One region of the Nonomuraea sp. NPDC049714 genome, then DNA from elsewhere that is predicted to be linked to it. Evidence: riboswitches for the same ligand, from Rfam matches in the RefSeq annotation. Region 1 holds a riboswitch; each other region holds the start of a gene.

The links. Region 1 has a riboswitch for cyclic di-AMP ahead of ACIBQX_RS40055 (NlpC/P60 family protein). Riboswitches for the same ligand answer to the same signal wherever they lie in the genome.
Positions count from the first base shown of each region.
Region 2: another riboswitch for cyclic di-AMP. It lies ahead of ACIBQX_RS37035 (glycoside hydrolase family 25 protein); the one in region 1 lies ahead of ACIBQX_RS40055 (NlpC/P60 family protein).
Region 3: another riboswitch for cyclic di-AMP. It lies ahead of ACIBQX_RS15325 (hypothetical protein); the one in region 1 lies ahead of ACIBQX_RS40055 (NlpC/P60 family protein).

Region 1 is NZ_JBITLM010000013.1:298,046-303,469, forward strand. Features, by position in the region: gene lysX (bifunctional lysylphosphatidylglycerol synthetase/lysine--tRNA ligase LysX) at 1-386, shown strand, start outside; gene ACIBQX_RS40050 (LuxR C-terminal-related transcriptional regulator) at 644-856, shown strand; gene ACIBQX_RS40055 (NlpC/P60 family protein) at 885-1,886, opposite strand; cyclic di-AMP (ydaO/yuaA leader) riboswitch at 1,893-2,044, opposite strand; gene ACIBQX_RS40060 (amino-acid N-acetyltransferase) at 2,330-2,887, shown strand; gene ACIBQX_RS40065 (RDD family protein) at 2,986-4,296, shown strand; gene ACIBQX_RS40070 (RDD family protein) at 4,414-4,902, shown strand; gene ACIBQX_RS40075 (Lsr2 family protein) at 5,420-5,424, shown strand, end outside.
Region 2 is NZ_JBITLM010000012.1:37,249-42,672, reverse strand. Features, by position in the region: gene ACIBQX_RS37060 (alpha/beta fold hydrolase) at 1-21, shown strand, start outside; gene ACIBQX_RS37055 (snapalysin family zinc-dependent metalloprotease) at 75-596, opposite strand; gene ACIBQX_RS37050 (methionyl-tRNA formyltransferase) at 683-1,630, opposite strand; gene ACIBQX_RS37045 (lysine N(6)-hydroxylase/L-ornithine N(5)-oxygenase family protein) at 1,746-3,062, shown strand; gene ACIBQX_RS37040 (MbtH family protein) at 3,101-3,313, shown strand; cyclic di-AMP (ydaO/yuaA leader) riboswitch at 3,560-3,703, shown strand; gene ACIBQX_RS37035 (glycoside hydrolase family 25 protein) at 3,716-4,435, shown strand; gene ACIBQX_RS37030 (TetR/AcrR family transcriptional regulator) at 4,520-5,140, shown strand; gene ACIBQX_RS37025 (bleomycin resistance protein) at 5,169-5,424, opposite strand, start outside.
Region 3 is NZ_JBITLM010000003.1:432,216-437,639, reverse strand. Features, by position in the region: gene ACIBQX_RS15335 (erythromycin esterase family protein) at 1-163, shown strand, start outside; gene ACIBQX_RS15330 (DUF5302 domain-containing protein) at 245-445, shown strand; cyclic di-AMP (ydaO/yuaA leader) riboswitch at 612-749, shown strand; gene ACIBQX_RS15325 (hypothetical protein) at 932-1,759, shown strand; gene ACIBQX_RS15320 (alpha/beta fold hydrolase) at 1,896-2,756, shown strand; gene ACIBQX_RS15315 (hypothetical protein) at 2,811-3,182, opposite strand; gene ACIBQX_RS15310 (roadblock/LC7 domain-containing protein) at 3,179-3,571, opposite strand; gene ACIBQX_RS15305 (MarR family transcriptional regulator) at 3,601-4,401, opposite strand; gene ACIBQX_RS15300 (roadblock/LC7 domain-containing protein) at 4,406-4,783, opposite strand; gene ACIBQX_RS15295 (DUF4032 domain-containing protein) at 4,967-5,424, opposite strand, start outside.

The DNA.
Region 1 (5,424 bases):
AGGAGCTCGTGGAGCACACCCTGATCCAGCCCACGTTCGTCATGGACTACCCGCTGGAGACCTCCCCGCTGACCCGCCAGCACCGCGACAACCCGATGCTGACGGAGAAGTGGGACCTGATCGGGTTCGGCACCGAGCTGGGCACCGCCTACTCCGAGCTCATCGACCCGATCGAGCAGCGCCGCCGCCTGGTGGAGCAGTCCCTGCTGGCCGCGGGCGGCGACCCGGAGGCCATGCAGCTCGACGAGGACTTCCTGCAGGCCCTGGAGTACGCGATGCCGCCGACGGGTGGCATGGGCGCCGGCATCGACCGCATGGTCATGGCGTTCACCGGCCGTAACATCCGCGAGACGATCTTGTTCCCGCTGGTGAGACCGACCGGCTGAGCGGGCTCTTTCCGGCAGCGGCTCCGCCGTCCGCGCGGGACGGCGGAGCGAAGCTGCGCAGGTGTCACCACCGCGATCATTGCGCCCCGATATTTGCCGACATATAGCGAGTACTTCAGCTGCGGCGAGGCGCGTCAAGTCATGCCGATCTCGTGCTTGACGACCTTTCCCGCATGCGTTTACCGTCTGGCGGGACGAGCAGCCTCACTCGGATCAATGACGTCTCCGAGTCGTGCTGTTGGGAGGGAGGGCTCCCGATGAATGTGCTCACTGAAGGCGTTGAGCTCAGCCATGCCGATCTGGCATTGCTGGCCGAGCTCGCCAAGGGGGTAACGGTGGATCGGGTGGGACGGCGCTTGGACATCAGCGGGCGGACGGTGCGCCGAAGACTGCGGGGGATCTGCGACCGCATCGGCGTGGCCACCGCGATCGAGGCGGTGGCCTGGGCGGCACGCCGGCAGCTGATCTAGCCCGCGAGGTGATCCAGCGCGAGGTGATCTAGTCAGCGATGCGCACGGCTCCGGCGTAGGGGCGCCGGTCGAGCGACGCGATCCGCACCACGTCACCGGTCCGCGGCGCGTGCACCATCATGCCGCCGCCCAGATAGATGCCCACGTGGTGCAGGTCGCTGTAGAAGAAGACCAGGTCGCCGGGGCGCAGCTCCTCCTTGGGGATGTGCCTGCCGGCGGTCCACTGGTCACCGGTGTAGTGCGGCAGCGAGATCCCCACGCGCTGGTAGGCCGCCATCACCAGGCCCGAGCAGTCGTAGCCGCGTGGGCCCTCGGCGCCCCAGATGTAGGGCTTGAGCTGCTGGGTGAGCGCCCACTGCGCGGCCTGCGCGGCCTTGCCTGAGCCGGGGATGGGCAGGCTGACGCGGGTGGCGGGGGTGCCCGGGCGGCCGGCCTCGCCGAGCGCGCGCTTGAAGAGGCTGCTCTCCACCTTGGCGACCATCTTGACGATCTTGTCGCGCTTGGTGTCGAGATCCTTGACGATCTCCGTCACCTCGTCGATGCGCGCCTTGGCGCCCGCTCTGGCCCGCTCGGCCGCCTTCATGGCCTTGGTGAGCTGGACCACCTCCTCGCCCTGCTGCTGCTGGAGCGCGTAGGTGGTGGCGGCCCGGTCGAGGTAGTTCTCGGGGTCCATCGAGCCGGCGAAGGTCAGGGCGTTGCCGAGCCCGCCGGTGATGTACTCGTTCTGCGCGAGCACCATCGCCTTGGAGCGCTTGGCGGTCAGCTCGGCCTCACTGACGGCCAGCGTCCTCTTGGCGCTCTGCGCGGACTTCTGGGCCGCCTTGAGCTTCACGCGCTGCCCGTTGTAGTTCTCGGTCAGCGTCTCGATCTCGACGTGCATCTCCTCGACCTGCTTGGAGAGCTGCTTGAGCGAGGGCTTCGGGTCGGCGGCGGCGGAGCCGGGCGGGCCGGCCATGAGCAGGGCGGCGACCGTCACGCCGACAACGCCGAGCTGGAGGACCCGTTTCTCCTTGGTCCCGCTGCGCTTCACCGACCGAGCTCCTTCCATCGACGCCTACCGGGTTAGCTGACGGGTTCGGGCCGGAAGCAGCCCTACCGAGCCGAAACTCGGATTCACCCCTGGTGGTGCTGTGCGGGCACCACTTGTGGTTCCCCGGCTCCCCTGCGGGGATTGGGCGCGTCCCGTACGAGAATCGCGGGGGACATCGTCGCTGGACACTAATGCACTCCAGGTTCCTGCTCAACCGGAACTGCAGAGTCTGTAGAGGTTTCACAACCGAAGGGTCACAAGGTGATCTCGTGGCACCCCGTACAGAAAAGGATTTATGTCCCCTTTGCCCTAGGTTCGTCGGGGGATGGGACTGTAGGAACCGTGCAAATCCGAGCGTGCTCACCCGAACACGAGAGGTCACAGGATGGGGCAGAGGTGAGAGTTAGGGCTGAGCCGTAATGACATCTGTACGCTGGATGTCCATGGAGCAGGTCGCCGAACTCACGGTCCCAGAGACAGAGGTCGTCGTCCGGCGCGCCAGGACCCCGGACGTCCGGACCATCAAGCTCCTGGTCGACACCTATGCCGGCGCCGGACATCGCTTGCTGGAGAAGGCGACCGTCACCCTGTACGAAGACGTGCAGGAGTTCTGGGTGGCCGAGCGCGGCGGCGAGGTCGTCGGCTGCGGCGCCCTGCACGTGCTCTGGGAGGACCTGGCGGAGATCCGCACGGTCGCCGTCCACCCTGAGGCCCGGGGCCTGGGCATCGGCCACCGGATCGTCTCGGCTCTCCTCAGCACCGCCAGGGAACTGGAGCTGCAGCGCGTGTTCTGCCTCACCTTCGAGGTCGATTTCTTCGCCCGGCACGGGTTCCGTACCATCCAGGGCACCCCGGTCTCACCTGAGGTCTATGCCGAGCTGCTGGCCTCCTACGACGAAGGTGTGGCCGAGTTCCTGGACCTGGAGCACGTCAAGCCGAACACCCTGGGCAACACGCGTATGCTGCTCCACCTGGCGTCGGGTGACGAGGTCCTTGACTGACAGGAAAGGTGATTGTTGATACCTATGTCGATACCTTGGGCCAGGACAGGCATGTGCCCTGACACGTGCCACATGCGCACTCGAAGCGAGGTGACACGGTGAGCACAGGACAGCCGCCGTATCCTCAGGACAACTCCGGCGACAACCCGCCGTACGGACATCCTGAATACGGGCAGAACACGGGACGCCAGCAGGGCGAGCCCGACCCCGACGTGACCATCGTCGGTTACCGGGCCGACGACGCCTATGGCCAGCAGCCCCAGTACGGGCAACAGCAGCAGCAGGGCTACGGCCAGCAGCCGCAGTACGGGCAGCAGGGCTATGGCCAGCAGCAGCCTGACTACGGGCAGCAGCAGGGCTACGGGCAGCAGCAGCCGTCGGGTCAGCAGGGTTATGGGCAGCCGCAGGGTTATGGCCAGCAGCCGCCTTCCGGGCAGCAGGGTTATGGTCAGCAGCCGCAGTACGGGCAGCCTGACTACGGCCAGCAGCCGGCCTCTCAGCCGGACTATGGCCAGCAGCAGGCCTACGGCCAGCAGGGCTACGCACAGCAGCCCCAGCCGGATTACGGCCAGCAGCAGGGCTACGGTCAGCAGCAGCCGTCGGGTCAGCAGGGTTATGGGCAGCCGCAGGGCTATGGCCAGCAGCCGCCTTCCGGGCAGCAGGGTTATGGTCAGCAGCCGCAGTACGGGCAGCCTGACTACGGCCAGCAGCCGGCCTCTCAGCCTGACTACGGGCAGCAGCAGGCCTACGGCCAGCAGGGCTACGCACAGCAGCCCCAGTACGGTCAGCAGCCGCAGTACGGCCAGCAGGGCTACGGGCAGCCGGCGCAGGCCGGTTACGGTCAGCAGCCCTACGGACAGGCGTACGGCAAGCCGGTCGGGGTGCAGCCGCCCGGTGCTCCGGCGCCGCTGGCGGAGTGGTGGCAGCGTCTGGTGGCCCGTCTGATCGACGGCGTCATCTTCGGCATCATCTCCTTCCTGGTGTCCCTCGTCATCACCGCCCTGTTCGTCGCGAGCTACAGCTCGGTCACCGGCGCCACGAGCGGCTTCGTGGGCGCCTCCTCCTTCCTCGCGGGGCTCATCCAGTACCTCCTCCTGGCGGCGCTGTACGTGGCCTACGAGTTCTTCATGACCAAGATGAACGGGCAGACGCTCGGCAAGATGGTGATGGGGATCAAGGTCGTCCCGGTGGGGCAGGCGCTGCCGCCCGGCGGGCTGCCGACCGACCTGGCGCTGAAGCGTGCGGGTGGCACCTGGGGCGGTTACGTGCTCGGCATCGTCCCGCTGGTCGGCCCGTTGCTCGGCGTGATCGCCGTGGGTGTGAACGCCGCCTCCCAGCTCTGGGACAAGCCGCTGCAGCAGACGTTCGCCGACAAGTTCGCCGGCACCGTGGTGGTGAAGATCAAGTAACCCAGACCACGTGAAACAGGGGCCGGCATCCCGTCGGCCCCTGTTTTGTGCCTCGATCCGGTACCAGAATGGGCCCTGCGGGGCTCTGACAGGCCTGCGATGGGGTGAGGTGAGGTTATGGCCGGGACACCGCCGCAGGTGGACCTGATGCCCGCTGAATGGTGGGAACGACTCGTCGCCAGGCTCATTGAAGCGCTCGTCTTCGGCGTCTTCTATTACATTCTGTTCATTGCGCTCTGGGGCATCTTCCGAACTGTCGGGGTTCTGGACGCGTTCGAGGGACGTTTGCCCGGGGTGTTCGCTTGGGTGCTCGCGGGGCTGGCATATACGGCCTACGACTGGCGTCAACTTTCCCGAGGCGGGCGCACGTTCGGGAAGGCGATCATGAAGATTCGGGTTGCGCCGGGCGACCTTCCGCCGCGTGAGCGGCTCAAACGAGCCCTGCTCTATCCGGCGCCCGCTATGGTGATGGGCATTCCGGTGGTCAATCTGCTGGCCGGAATGTTCGTGTTCGGCGTCGGTCTGCTCATCTTGATCGACAAGCCACTCCAGCGTGGGCCGCATGACAGACTCGCGGGAACGCTGGTGGTCAAAGATCTTCGTTGAGCCACTCGTACCTGGCTCGATGGCTTTTCACAAAATTTTCCGCTTGATCCGGTAAGGAGCCTGGAGAGACTGGCATTAGGCTATGGACGTCCGGGTTGCCGGATGTTGGTGCCCCCTGCCGGGCTGTGGGCATCGGTGTGCCGCTATGGTCGGGTGCGGGCGGTGCTCTCACCTTGGGTGACATGAGGGCCGGGTGGCCCCAGCTCTCCCGCGACGTGTGTATAAACGCCCCTGAAACCCCGGTCCGCTGTGGAGACGAGGACGAATGCAAGCCGTAACAGACGTATTGTCGGCGCTCATCCCACCTGTCGTCGTGGGCGGCGCCTTCATCTTTGGCGTGGTGAAGTTGGTGCGCTCCGAGGGCGCCGGACGGCGTCCAAACCGCCAGGATCAGGCCGAGAACCACAACTGATCAGCGGCTCAGCGAATCACTGCAGCTCTGAATTGTCTTAACGCCTTTCCGGGTATATGTTTGGCTCAGGCGAATGAAACAATGCTCCGGGAAAGGATTGCGTAGATGGC
Region 2 (5,424 bases), on a different contig from region 1:
GCCGTCAAGGTCCTGCGCTGAGGCCCGGCCCGCCGGTGCCCGACCGCACCGGTCTGGGAGCGTGAGGCCGGTCGTCAGCGGTTCACGTACACGTTGCCGAACGTCACCTGCGGCGTGCTACCGGCGAAGTTGCCGTCCACCTCGGCCCGTTCGGCCGCGTTCGGGTTCGGGTTGGTGCAGCTCACCCCGGCGCTGGAGCCGGACATCAGGTCCGAGCAGCGGCCGGTGCGCCGGTCGGGCAGGCCGAGGATGTGGCCGATCTCGTGGGCGGCGATGCGCACCGGGTTGTAGCCCTGGTCGGTTGCCTGCCTGCCCATCCAGATCGTGCCCCGGCCCAGGCTGGTGGGCAGCGCCCGGGGCCAGCCGTCGTCGGCGCGCACGGTGAAGTGGGCGGGTGTGCCCGGTTCCAGCCGGACGTTGGCGACACTGGAGTTCCAGATCTGCGCGGCCTGGTCCACCGCGCCCCGGAACTCCGCCGCCCGGCTCGCGTCGTACCTGAGCACCCTGACCAGGGTGATGGCCTGGGCGGGGGAGCTGATCAGAAGGAAGGAGAGGGTGAGCAGGAGGGAGAGGGCGAGTCGAAGGGGGCTTGGCATGGGGGGCTCCTCCGGGAGTGGCGACGCTGTCACGGTATGCGTGACACTCCCGGGAGGAGAGCTGGCAATTTGCCCCTATCGCGGTGTTATGCCCCCCGGGTGAGATAGCCGCCCATGGTGCGGAAGAGCTCGGTGGCGGGCAGGTCCGTGCCGTCCTCGGTGCGGACGCGTTCGATCACCAGCCCATGGCTGCGGCCCCGGCGGGCCTCCGCGCCGGCGACGATCACCACGCCGCCGCCCTCGCGGATGAAGACCCGGCCGGGGGTGCCGCCGTAGACGCCCTGGGACACCGAGGCCTTGAGCACGCGGACGCGGCGCCCGTTGTAGTGGGTGAAGGCGTTGGGGTACGGATCGGACTGGGCCCGGACCAGCCGGGCGATGTCCTCCGCGGGCCAGGTCCAGTCGATGTCGCCGTCCTCGATCGACCGCTTGTGGAAGAAGCTGGCCTTCGACCGGTCCTGCGGCGTCCAGTCGGTCCGGCCGGAGGCGATCAGGTCCAGCGCCTCGGCGACGATCGGGCCGATCAGGTCGACCGTGCGGTGGAACAGGTCGGTGGCGGTGTCCTCGGGCCCGACGGGCACGGCGCGCTGCACCACGATGTCGCCGGCGTCCAGGTCCTCGTCCATCATGTGCGCGGTGACGCCGACCTCCTCCTCGCCGTTGATCAGCGCCCAGATCAGCGGCGAGAAGCCCGCGTAGGCCGGCAGCAGCGAGTCGTGCACGTTGAGGGTGCCGTGGCGGGGCAGGCGGAAGATCTGCGGCGGGATCCAGGTCCGCCAGTTGTTGGCGACGATGAGATCGGGGTCGGCGTCCTTGAGCCGGGTCATCAGCTCCTCGTCGTCCGGCCGGTCGCGCAGCAGCACCGGGACGCCGTTGGCCTGCGCCAGCTCGGCGACCGAGTCGCTCCAGATCCTCTCGTACGCGTGGTCGCTCTGTGGGTGTGTCACCACGAGGACGACCTCGTGCTCGGAGTCCAGCAGCGCCTGGAGGGTGCGGTGCCCCCAGGTCTGGTAACCGAACATCACGACCCGCATGGGTGTCTCCTTGTCGAGGGGATCCGATCAGGTTAGGCTCGCCTTAATTAGGTCAGGCTAACCTAATTCAGGTAGGTCATCCACCCCTGAATCGGCCCGCCAGGAAGGCGCTACATTGTCCTCTACGGATCAGCACGTCCACGACCTCGTAGGCATCGGCTTCGGGCCGTCCAACCTCGCCCTTGCGATCGCCTTACGCGAGCACCATGCGCGGACGGGCCATCTGATAGACGCCGTGTTCCTCGACAAACAGCCCGCCTTCGGATGGCACCGGGGCATGCTGCTGGAAGGGACCACCATGCAGGTGTCCTTCCTCAAGGATCTGGTCACCATGCGGAATCCGGCGAGTGAGTTCAGCTTTCTCACCTATCTGCAGGACAAGGGACGCCTGCTCGACTTCATCAACCACAAGACCATGTTCCCCTCCCGGATGGAGTTCCACGACTACCTCGAATGGGCGGCCGCGCCCTTCGCCGATCAGGTGGAGTACGGATCCGAGGTCGTCGCCGTCACCCCGGTGGCCGTGGCCGGGACGGTCGAGTACCTGGACGTGGTCGTCCGTCAGAGCGACGGCACGCTGACCACCCGGCGCACCCGTGACCTGGTCGTCGCCGCCGGGCTCGAACCGGTCCTGCCGGAGGGCATGGTGAGCGACGAGCGCGTCTGGCACAGCGAGGAGCTGCTCGACCGGCTCCCCGGGCTGCGCGACCCGCGAAGGATCATCGTGGTGGGCGCCGGCCAGAGCGCCGCGGAGGTGACCGGCCACCTGCACGACACCTTCCCGGACGCCGAGGTGTGCGCGGTCTTCGCCAAGTACGGCTACACCCCCGCCGACGACAGCTCCTTCGCCAACCGCATCTTCGACCCCACGGCGGTCGACCACTTCTACTCCGCCCCCGACGAGGTGAAGTCGCGGCTGCTCGGCTACCACGCCTCCACCAACTACTCGGTGGTGGACCTGGAGGTCATCGACGAGCTCTACCGCCGCCACTACCAGGAGAAGGTGCGGGGCACCGAGCGGCTGCGCATCCTCAACGCCTCCCGGCTCGTCGAGGTGGAACCGGGCGAGACGGAGGTGCGCGCCACGGTGGAGTTCCTGCCGACGGGTGAGCGTGCCCCGCTGGACGCCGACGTCGTCGTCTTCGCCACCGGCTATCGCCCGGCCGACCCGCTGACCCTGCTGGGCGCCATCGGCGAGCACTGCGAGCGGCTTCCCGGCGGCGGGCTGCGGGTCGGCCGCGACTACCGGATCGCGACGTCGCCGGCGATGCGCTGCGGCATCTACGTCCAGGGGGCCACCGAGCACACCCACGGCCTCACCTCCACCCTGCTGTCCAACACGGCGGTCCGGGTGGGCGAGATCGTCCAGTCGATGGCCGGCCGGCTGCGCAGCCCGAACCCCTACGCCCTGTCGCGAGCGGCGTCCCGCTGATCCTCTGTCCCTGACTGCTTCCGAGGAGGAATCCGTACATGAGCACCAACCCGTTCGACGACGCGGAAGGCCGCTTCCTGGTTCTGGTCAACGCCGAGGGGCAGCACTCGCTGTGGCCCGTCTTCGCCGAGGTCCCCGCCGGGTGGACGGTCGCCTTCGCGGAGAACACCCGGCAGGCGTGCCTGGACTACGTCGAGGCCCACTGGACCGACCTGCGCCCCCGCTCACTCGCCGAGGCGATGGACGGCTGACCGTCGCGCCCCCTGCTCGGTCAAAGATCTACCTAGAGGCGGGAATCCCTTACAGGCAAGGGGTTGCGGCGTCCGACAGATGGAGTCGGGGTCTATGTGGATGTTTGTCCCTCTTGCGGGGACATTGGGGGTTATATACCTTCTCGGTCATTACGGCAGCCGGAACGGGGCTCCCCTAGACCATCCGTTGCCGAATCATTGACCGGACCGCGCGCTGCCCTGGTGGGACCCCCTGCCAGCCAGGGCAGTGCGCGGCCGCCTAATCCGCTCACGCGGAGCCGGGGACCCATTCTTTTCCGGGGTGAATCGGACGCCAGCCCAGCTGCGCCCGTAGGGCACTTCCCAGCCCGAACCCGTCAGCTAACCCGGTAGGCGGCATGGAAGCAAGGAGTCAACCCCCTCATGCTCGACCCCCGCCTGCGCACACCCCTCACCCGCGCCCTCGCCGGACTCGCCCTCGCAGCCGCGAGCCTGGCCATGGCAGGCCCCGCCCACGCGGCGCCGCCGGAGAACGCGCCCGTCGCCCAGGAACGCACCGTCCCGCTCACGTACGGCCAGGACGTCTCGAACTACCAGCCCGACCACGACTGGAACGCCAGCCCCGCCGAATTCGGCATCATCAAGGCGACCGAGGGCGTGACCTTCCGCGACCACGCCTTCGCCCGGCACTGGCGGGAACTGGACGCCAAGGGCATCGTCCGCGGCGCTTACCACTACGGCCACCCGGCCAACGACCCCATCGCCGAGGCCGAGCACTTCCTGTCCATGGTGAACTCCCAGCCCGCCAAGCCCGGCGACCTGCTGGTGCTGGACCTGGAGACCACCGACGGCCGCTCCGTCGCCGAGGTCAACGGCTGGGCCAAGACCTGGCTCGCCCACGTGAAGGACAAGACCGGCATCACCCCGATGTTCTACAGCGGCTGGAACTTCGCCGACACCTACGGCAAGGGGCTGGCCGAGTACCCGCTCTGGGTCGCCCACTACAGCAAGGCCAAGGGCACGGTCACCCCGCCGGCCGACTGGAAGTCCTGGGCCATCCACCAGTACTCCGACAACCCCGTCGACCAGAACGTCTCCCCGCTCACCCCCGGGCAGCTCCGCGCCCTCGGCCGCACCGCCTGAGCAGGCGCCCGCCGGCCGTCATCCGGCCGTCATCAGGCGGTCGATTCGCACAGGAAGATTGTCCGTCACTTAGAGTGATGAACCATGACGATGGATCCTGAGGCGGACCGGCTGGTGGGCGTCGCGGCACGGTTGTTCGCCGAGCTGGGGTTCGACGGGACGTCGATGCGCCTGATCGCCGACGCCGCCGGGGTCGACGTGGAGTGGCTGACCGCGCGGGCCGGCGGCAAGCATCAGCTGTACGCGGAGGTGATGCTGCGGGCGCATCGCGCCGAGCGTGAGGTCCTGAACGCGGCGGTGGCCGCCTTCACCCCGGCCAGGGAGGGGCTGATCGAGCTGGCGGACGCCTACCTGGACTTCTACGCCACCCATCCGCAGATCCTGGCGCTGTGGCTGCACCGATGGATGGGGGACGCCGCCGACGTGCCCGGCTTGGAGGACCTGTACTCGCGGCCGCTGTCGGCCCTCCTGCTCAACGCCGTACGGGACCTCATACCGGCCGACATCGACGCCGAGCATCTGCTCTGGACCGTGGTGTGGTGCGTGTACGGGTTCCTGGCCGGCGGCATGCGGTACCTCGACCCGCATCGCGGTCAGGGGCGGCGCGGACGGCCGCCGAGCACGGAGGAACTGGAGGACTTCCGCGCCTATCTGCACGCCATGATCATCCACATGACCACCCCGGTCAGCGGCTCGGCGCGCTGAAAGGGCGCGGCTCTGGCCGCTGTGAAGGTCAGCCGGCCGGCTGGGAGGCGCGCAGTTCGGCGGTGAGCTCGGCGGCCGTGGCGAGGTCGGTGGCGAGGGTCTCGCGGTCGGCGGGGGACAGCTCCAGCGCGCCGACCTCGGCGAGCAGGGTGGCCGCCGCCTCCCGTTCGCCGGTGCGCAGCCGCAGCTCGGCGAGGTAGACCAGGGCGGGCAGCCGCTCGGCGGGCGGCGCGTCGGCGTGCCGGGCCAGCCCGTTCTCCAGTACGCGCACCCCGGCGGCCTCG
Region 3 (5,424 bases), on a different contig from region 1:
GGAGGGGGTGGCGCGCTGGCTCGGCAGCCGTCTGCACGTGCGCGCCTACGGAGCCGTGGTCAACCGTCTCACCTACAAATTCCGCTTCGCTCCGACCGTGCTCGCGGACGACTACGACGGCCTGGCCTTCATCCGCTCGGGCACCTGCTCCACGCCGCTGTGACCCGGAATCGCCGATCCCCGGTTTCGCGCTGTAAGGAGCGTCATGCCAAGCTGTGTATGTCCCCAACACCAGGAGGTCCTCATGGCGGAATCACCGGAGCCGGAAGTCAGCGAAACCCCCGAGGACGAGATGAAGCGCAAGTTCCGCGAGGCGCTGGATCGCAAGCGCAACCAGCAGGCGGACACGGGTGCGGGTGGCAGGGGCGCCGACGCTTCGAAGATCCACGGAGCACACGGGCCGGCTGCCAGCAAGCGATCGTTCAGGCGTAAGAGCGGCGGCTGAATCGGGGGATTTCGCGGGGGTACGGCATGCCGTACCCCCCTTTTTCTTGACCTTCCTAGGTAGATCTTTCAACCAATTCATGGCATTTGCTTTGCGTTTGTCCGGTTTGGCCTATAAGTTGAGTGGCGTTACCAGGCGGTGACCTGGCCCTTCAACAGGAAGAGGCGGCCGCCTGGCGCCGAATCCCGCGCCTCCGCGGGAACCGGGGACCCATCTCCTGGGGTGAATCCGGCCTTCGCGGCCGGTAGGACATCTCCACGTCCGAACCCGTCAGCTAACCCGGTAGGCGAGATGGAGAGGACGAACTCACCTGTGCTCCGTTCCCGCGTACCCCCAGCCCGCGTAACGTCACCAGCCGCCCACTGAGCGGCGACTTCCCCCAAGCTTCTCCGCGCTCCGCGTAGCGTCCGTCGGCCTTTCGCTGCCCGGCTACGCCCTCAAGCGAGCGCGCGCTTCCCCATTACCTAACGAAGGATTCCCTTTTTCATGTCTGCTCGCTTCGGCATGCGTTCCATCACCCTGCTCGCCGGCGCCGCCACTGCCGGCGTCCTGACCTTCGGCGCCGGCCCCGCCGCCCACGCCGATGTCGACGACACTCAGAAGGTCCTGCTCAAGGGCTCGACCACGGCCTCGTACTTCTGGGACGACAACTCCGGCCGCGCCGGCGACACCGGCCTGCCCGCCAGCGGCAAGCCCATGCAGAAGGGCATGGCCGCCAGCCCCAGCTGGCCCCTGCTGACCGAGGGCTACGTGGTCTACAACGGCAAGAAGATGCCGTTCTTCGTCGGTGACCGTGGCCCCGGCGCTCCCTCCAGCAGCGGCGTCATGCTGGACCTGGACTCCAAGACCTTCGCCGAGCTGACCGGTGGCACGTTCAACTCCCGGACGCTGATGGTCGACAACAACGGTGGCAAGGGCCACATCAAGGTCGAGTACGTCATCACCAAGTGGGGCAAGGGCGTGGGCAAGAAGAACCACCCGGTGGCCTTCTCGACCGGCGCCTGGTCGCGTAAGGACGCCAACCCGGCCAAGCCGCCGCAGATCCTGGCCGAGAAGAAGATCGAGAAGGGCGAGCCGAAGGTCGTGGAGGGCAAGCCTCTCGCCGACGCCTCCGCCCGCGCCGGTTCGGGCTCCGGCGGCCCCGCCGTCTCCGTCAAGGCGACCGCGTACGCCGGCCCCTCCAGCCCCGCCGCCGCGGCCGCGACCGAAGAGCCGAGCGGCGTCACCGGTGCCGCCCTCGCCGGCGGTCTGGCCCTCGTCGGCGGCGGCGCCATCCTCGGCCGCGACCGCATCCGCCGTCTCATGACCCGCTGACCCAGCCCCAACCGCACGCGACACCCCCCGCCGCCCCCTGGGGATGGCTTTGCGCCGACCCCCGCCGACCTCCGCCGTCCCCCGCCGCCCTTGGGTTTGGCTTTACGCCAGAAGCGTTTGACGGTAATTGTCATCTGTGATCTCGCGTGCATCGGTCAACGGCATCGAACTGGCCTACGAGAGCTTCGGCTCGCCTGGCGGGCGCCCTCTCCTACTGATCATGGGGCTGGGCGCCCAGCTCATCCACTGGGACGACGAATTCTGCTCGCTACTGGCCGAGCAGGGTCATCACGTCGTCAGATTCGACAACCGCGACGCGGGCCTGTCCACCCATCTGCACGCCGAGGGCGTCCCCCGACCGGGGACGCCCTCGGCGTATCTGCTGGACGACATGGCCGACGACGCGGCCGGGCTGATGGAGGTGCTCGGCTGGCCCGCCGCGCATGTGGTGGGCGCGTCGATGGGCGGCATGATCGCCCAGACCCTCGCCTTCAGGCACCCCGAACGGGTGCTCACCCTCACCTCGATCATGTCCACCACGGGCCCGTCGGCGGCCCCGCCCACCGAGGCGGCCGGCGCGGTGCTGTTCGCCCCGCCGGCCGGCGACCGGGAGGCGGTGCTGGCCCAGGCGCTGGCGAACAGGGCGGTGATCGGCTCGCCCGGCTTCGAGCTCGACCGGGAGCGTTTCCTGCGGCTGGCCGCCCTGGCCTACGACCGCTGCCACGACCCGGCGGGCACCGCCAGGCAGCTCGCCGCGATCATGGCCTCCCCCGACAGGACCGAGCCGCTCGGCGGGGTGGACGTGCCCACGTTGGTCATCCACGGTGACGCGGACCCCCTGGTTCCGCTCGCCGGCGGCCAGGCCACCGCGGCGGCCATCCGGGGAGCCGAGCTCCTGGTCCTCCCCGGTATGGGGCACGACCTGCCGCAGCCCCTGTGGCCGGAGATCGCCGGTTCCATCACGAAGCTGACCTCAAATTCGGCCGGAAAAGCGTAGGTTTGTGACGACGGCTCGCGCCCGCCGCGCCCGGACGCGAGCCGCCGCGATCTGTCAGACCTCGAGCCTCTCCTCGATGGTCTTGAGCTGGTGCCTGGCCATGGCCAGGTTGGCCCGGTTGCGGTCAAGGGCCAGGTAGAGGAACAGGCCCTTGCCGCCACGGCCGGAGATCGGCCGGATGATGTGGTACTGGCCGCCGAGGGTGATGAGGATGTCCTCGATGCTGTCCTTGAGCCCGAGCGAGTCCATCGTCCGCAGCTTGGCCTTGACGACCTCGGTGTTGCCGGCCGCGGCGACCTGGAGATCCAGGTCCTTCGAGCTGCCGAGCGAGCCCAGCGCCATACCGCTGCCGTGGTCGACGATCGCGGCCCCGAGCGAGCCGTCGATCGTCATCATCTCCTTGAGCGAGATGTCCATGCTGGTCATGCTTCCTCCGATCGGGAATGAACGTGTCGGGCGACCGCGGCGACCGTGGACGCCGTCTTGCGGCCCTCCAGCCGGAGCAGCCCGAGGTTCGCGCCGGGCTCGGCCAGGACTGTGAGGACGATGGTGGGGCCGGCCGCGTAGAAGGCGGCGTGGCCGGCCGAGCCGGAGATGAGCGTCTCCTCCAGCTCGCCCCTCCCCGCCAGGGCGAGCATGCGCCTGCTCATCGCGAGCAGCGCCGAGGCCAGCGCGGCGACCTGCTCGCCGCCGTCGATCACGAGGTCGCACGCGATCGTCAGTCCGTCGACGGTCGAGGCGACGCTGCCTCTCACGTCAGGGGTGCGTTCGCGCAGGAGGACCATCTCCTTGCGCACCTCGTCACGCAGCTCCACCGGTGGCCTCCTCTTGCGTGAGGGGAACCTCACGACAGCTCCTCCAGCGCCTTCTTGAGCCGCAGCAGCAGCTCGATGTCCGTCGGGTCGGCGTTCACCTGCGGGCCCAGCGCCCCAGCGGGCCGGGGACCGCCGGCCTCCCGCCGGGACTCGGGCCGCCTGTCCCGCTTGGGCAGCGCGGCGGCCGGCTCTTCCGTGTCGAGCAGGCCCGCCGCCGCCATCCTGCGCACCGCGAGCATGACCGAGTAGCCGGACCTGCCGAGCCGCCTGGCCAGCTCCAGCGAGGTGGCCTCGCCGTCGGCGCGGACCACGACCTCCCACTCCACGTCGCTGAGCGCCACACCCCGTCCTGCCAGCCGGGGAGCGGGCCGTACGGGAGCGGTGTCCACGTCGGCGGCGGGCCAGATCTGGGCGAGCCGGGCGCGGCGGCGCGCGCACTCGCGCACCAGGCCGGGCACGTCGAAGTACCACCGCCCGCCCAGCCAGTGGCGCTCGCCGGGACGGAACTTCGGCCTGGTCCCGGTGGTGGGCAGGAGGAAGAACGCGGCGTCCAGGACGGCGCCCAGCACGCAGTACTGCAGCTCGCCGAGGGTGACGGGCCCCTGTTCGAGCAGTCGCTCGCAGCCGCCGTCCGCCCGCAGCGCGCGCAGCGCTGCCTCCGGCACGCGTCCCCGCGCGGCCAGCAGCCGCTCGACGCCCGGCGTCTGCGCACAGTCCATGTACGTGACGCGCCCCTCGTCGAGGAAGACGGTGCCGGCCCTGCCCACGCGCAGGGCGCCGGTGGATCGCTCCTTGGCGAGGCCGGCCAGCAGTGTGTCGAGCGGTGGCATGCGCTCACGCCAGCAACTGGTCGGACAGGGCGCGCAGGCGGTGGCGTGCCAGGGCCAGGTTCGAGCGCTCCAGGTCGAGGCGTACGTAGATCACCAGCGGGCCCTCGAACAGGGTGTCCAGCATCCGGAGCAGATGGTGGCCCTTGTCGGTGGTGATGAGCATGTCGTCGACGCGGACCGTGTCGCCCGGACAGGAGTGCGCCAGCCCTTCCACGGTGGCGCGCAGCGTCTCGGTGAGCGCCGCGGCCGACTTCTCGGCGTCCACGCCGTGCGGTTGCCCGCTGACGGCCACGGCCATACCGCTCGTGTGGTCCACGAGCATCGCGTCGAGCGCTCCCGGTATGGCCATGACCGCGGTCAGGCAGGTGTCTAGTCCGAGCATCTGGCCTCCCTCGCCGTCCTGGGACTGGGACAGCTTAGGAGTGACGAAAGGAGTGCCGAATGCCGGAACTTGTCAGGAGTCGTACAGAGATGGAGATGTATATCGCTGAGGCGAAGAAAAACCCCACCGTGATACAGAATCCCGTGATTTATGGGAACAGTTCGCGAGGTCTCGGAATTCGATTCATATCTGCGGATCGGTGGGCTCGGCGGGCAGCAGCGCCTTCTCGTCGGGCTTGAATACCAGCACGTTGTCCACGTACGACTTGACGGCCGCGCTCAGGCCGACGTCGCCCCCGGCCGCCTCCGACAGGTACCACCGGTGGTCCAGGATCTCGTGGAACAGCTGGGCGGTCTCCAGCTTGCCGCGCAGCTCGGCGGGGATGGCCGCGAGCGTGGGCTGGAACACCTCGGCCAGCCACCGGTGGGCCACGATCGCCTCGTCCTCGTGCCGCAGCCCCTTGGCCACCCTGAACCCGTCGAGGTCGTTCAGCAGCCGGCGCGCCTGGTTCTCCTCGGCGTCGAGGCCGGTCAGCCGGAGCAGCCGGCGCTGGTGGTGCCCGGAGTCGACGACCTTGGGCCGGACGATCAGCCGGCCGGTGCCGACCTTGCGCCGCACCATCATCTCCGCCACGTCGAAGC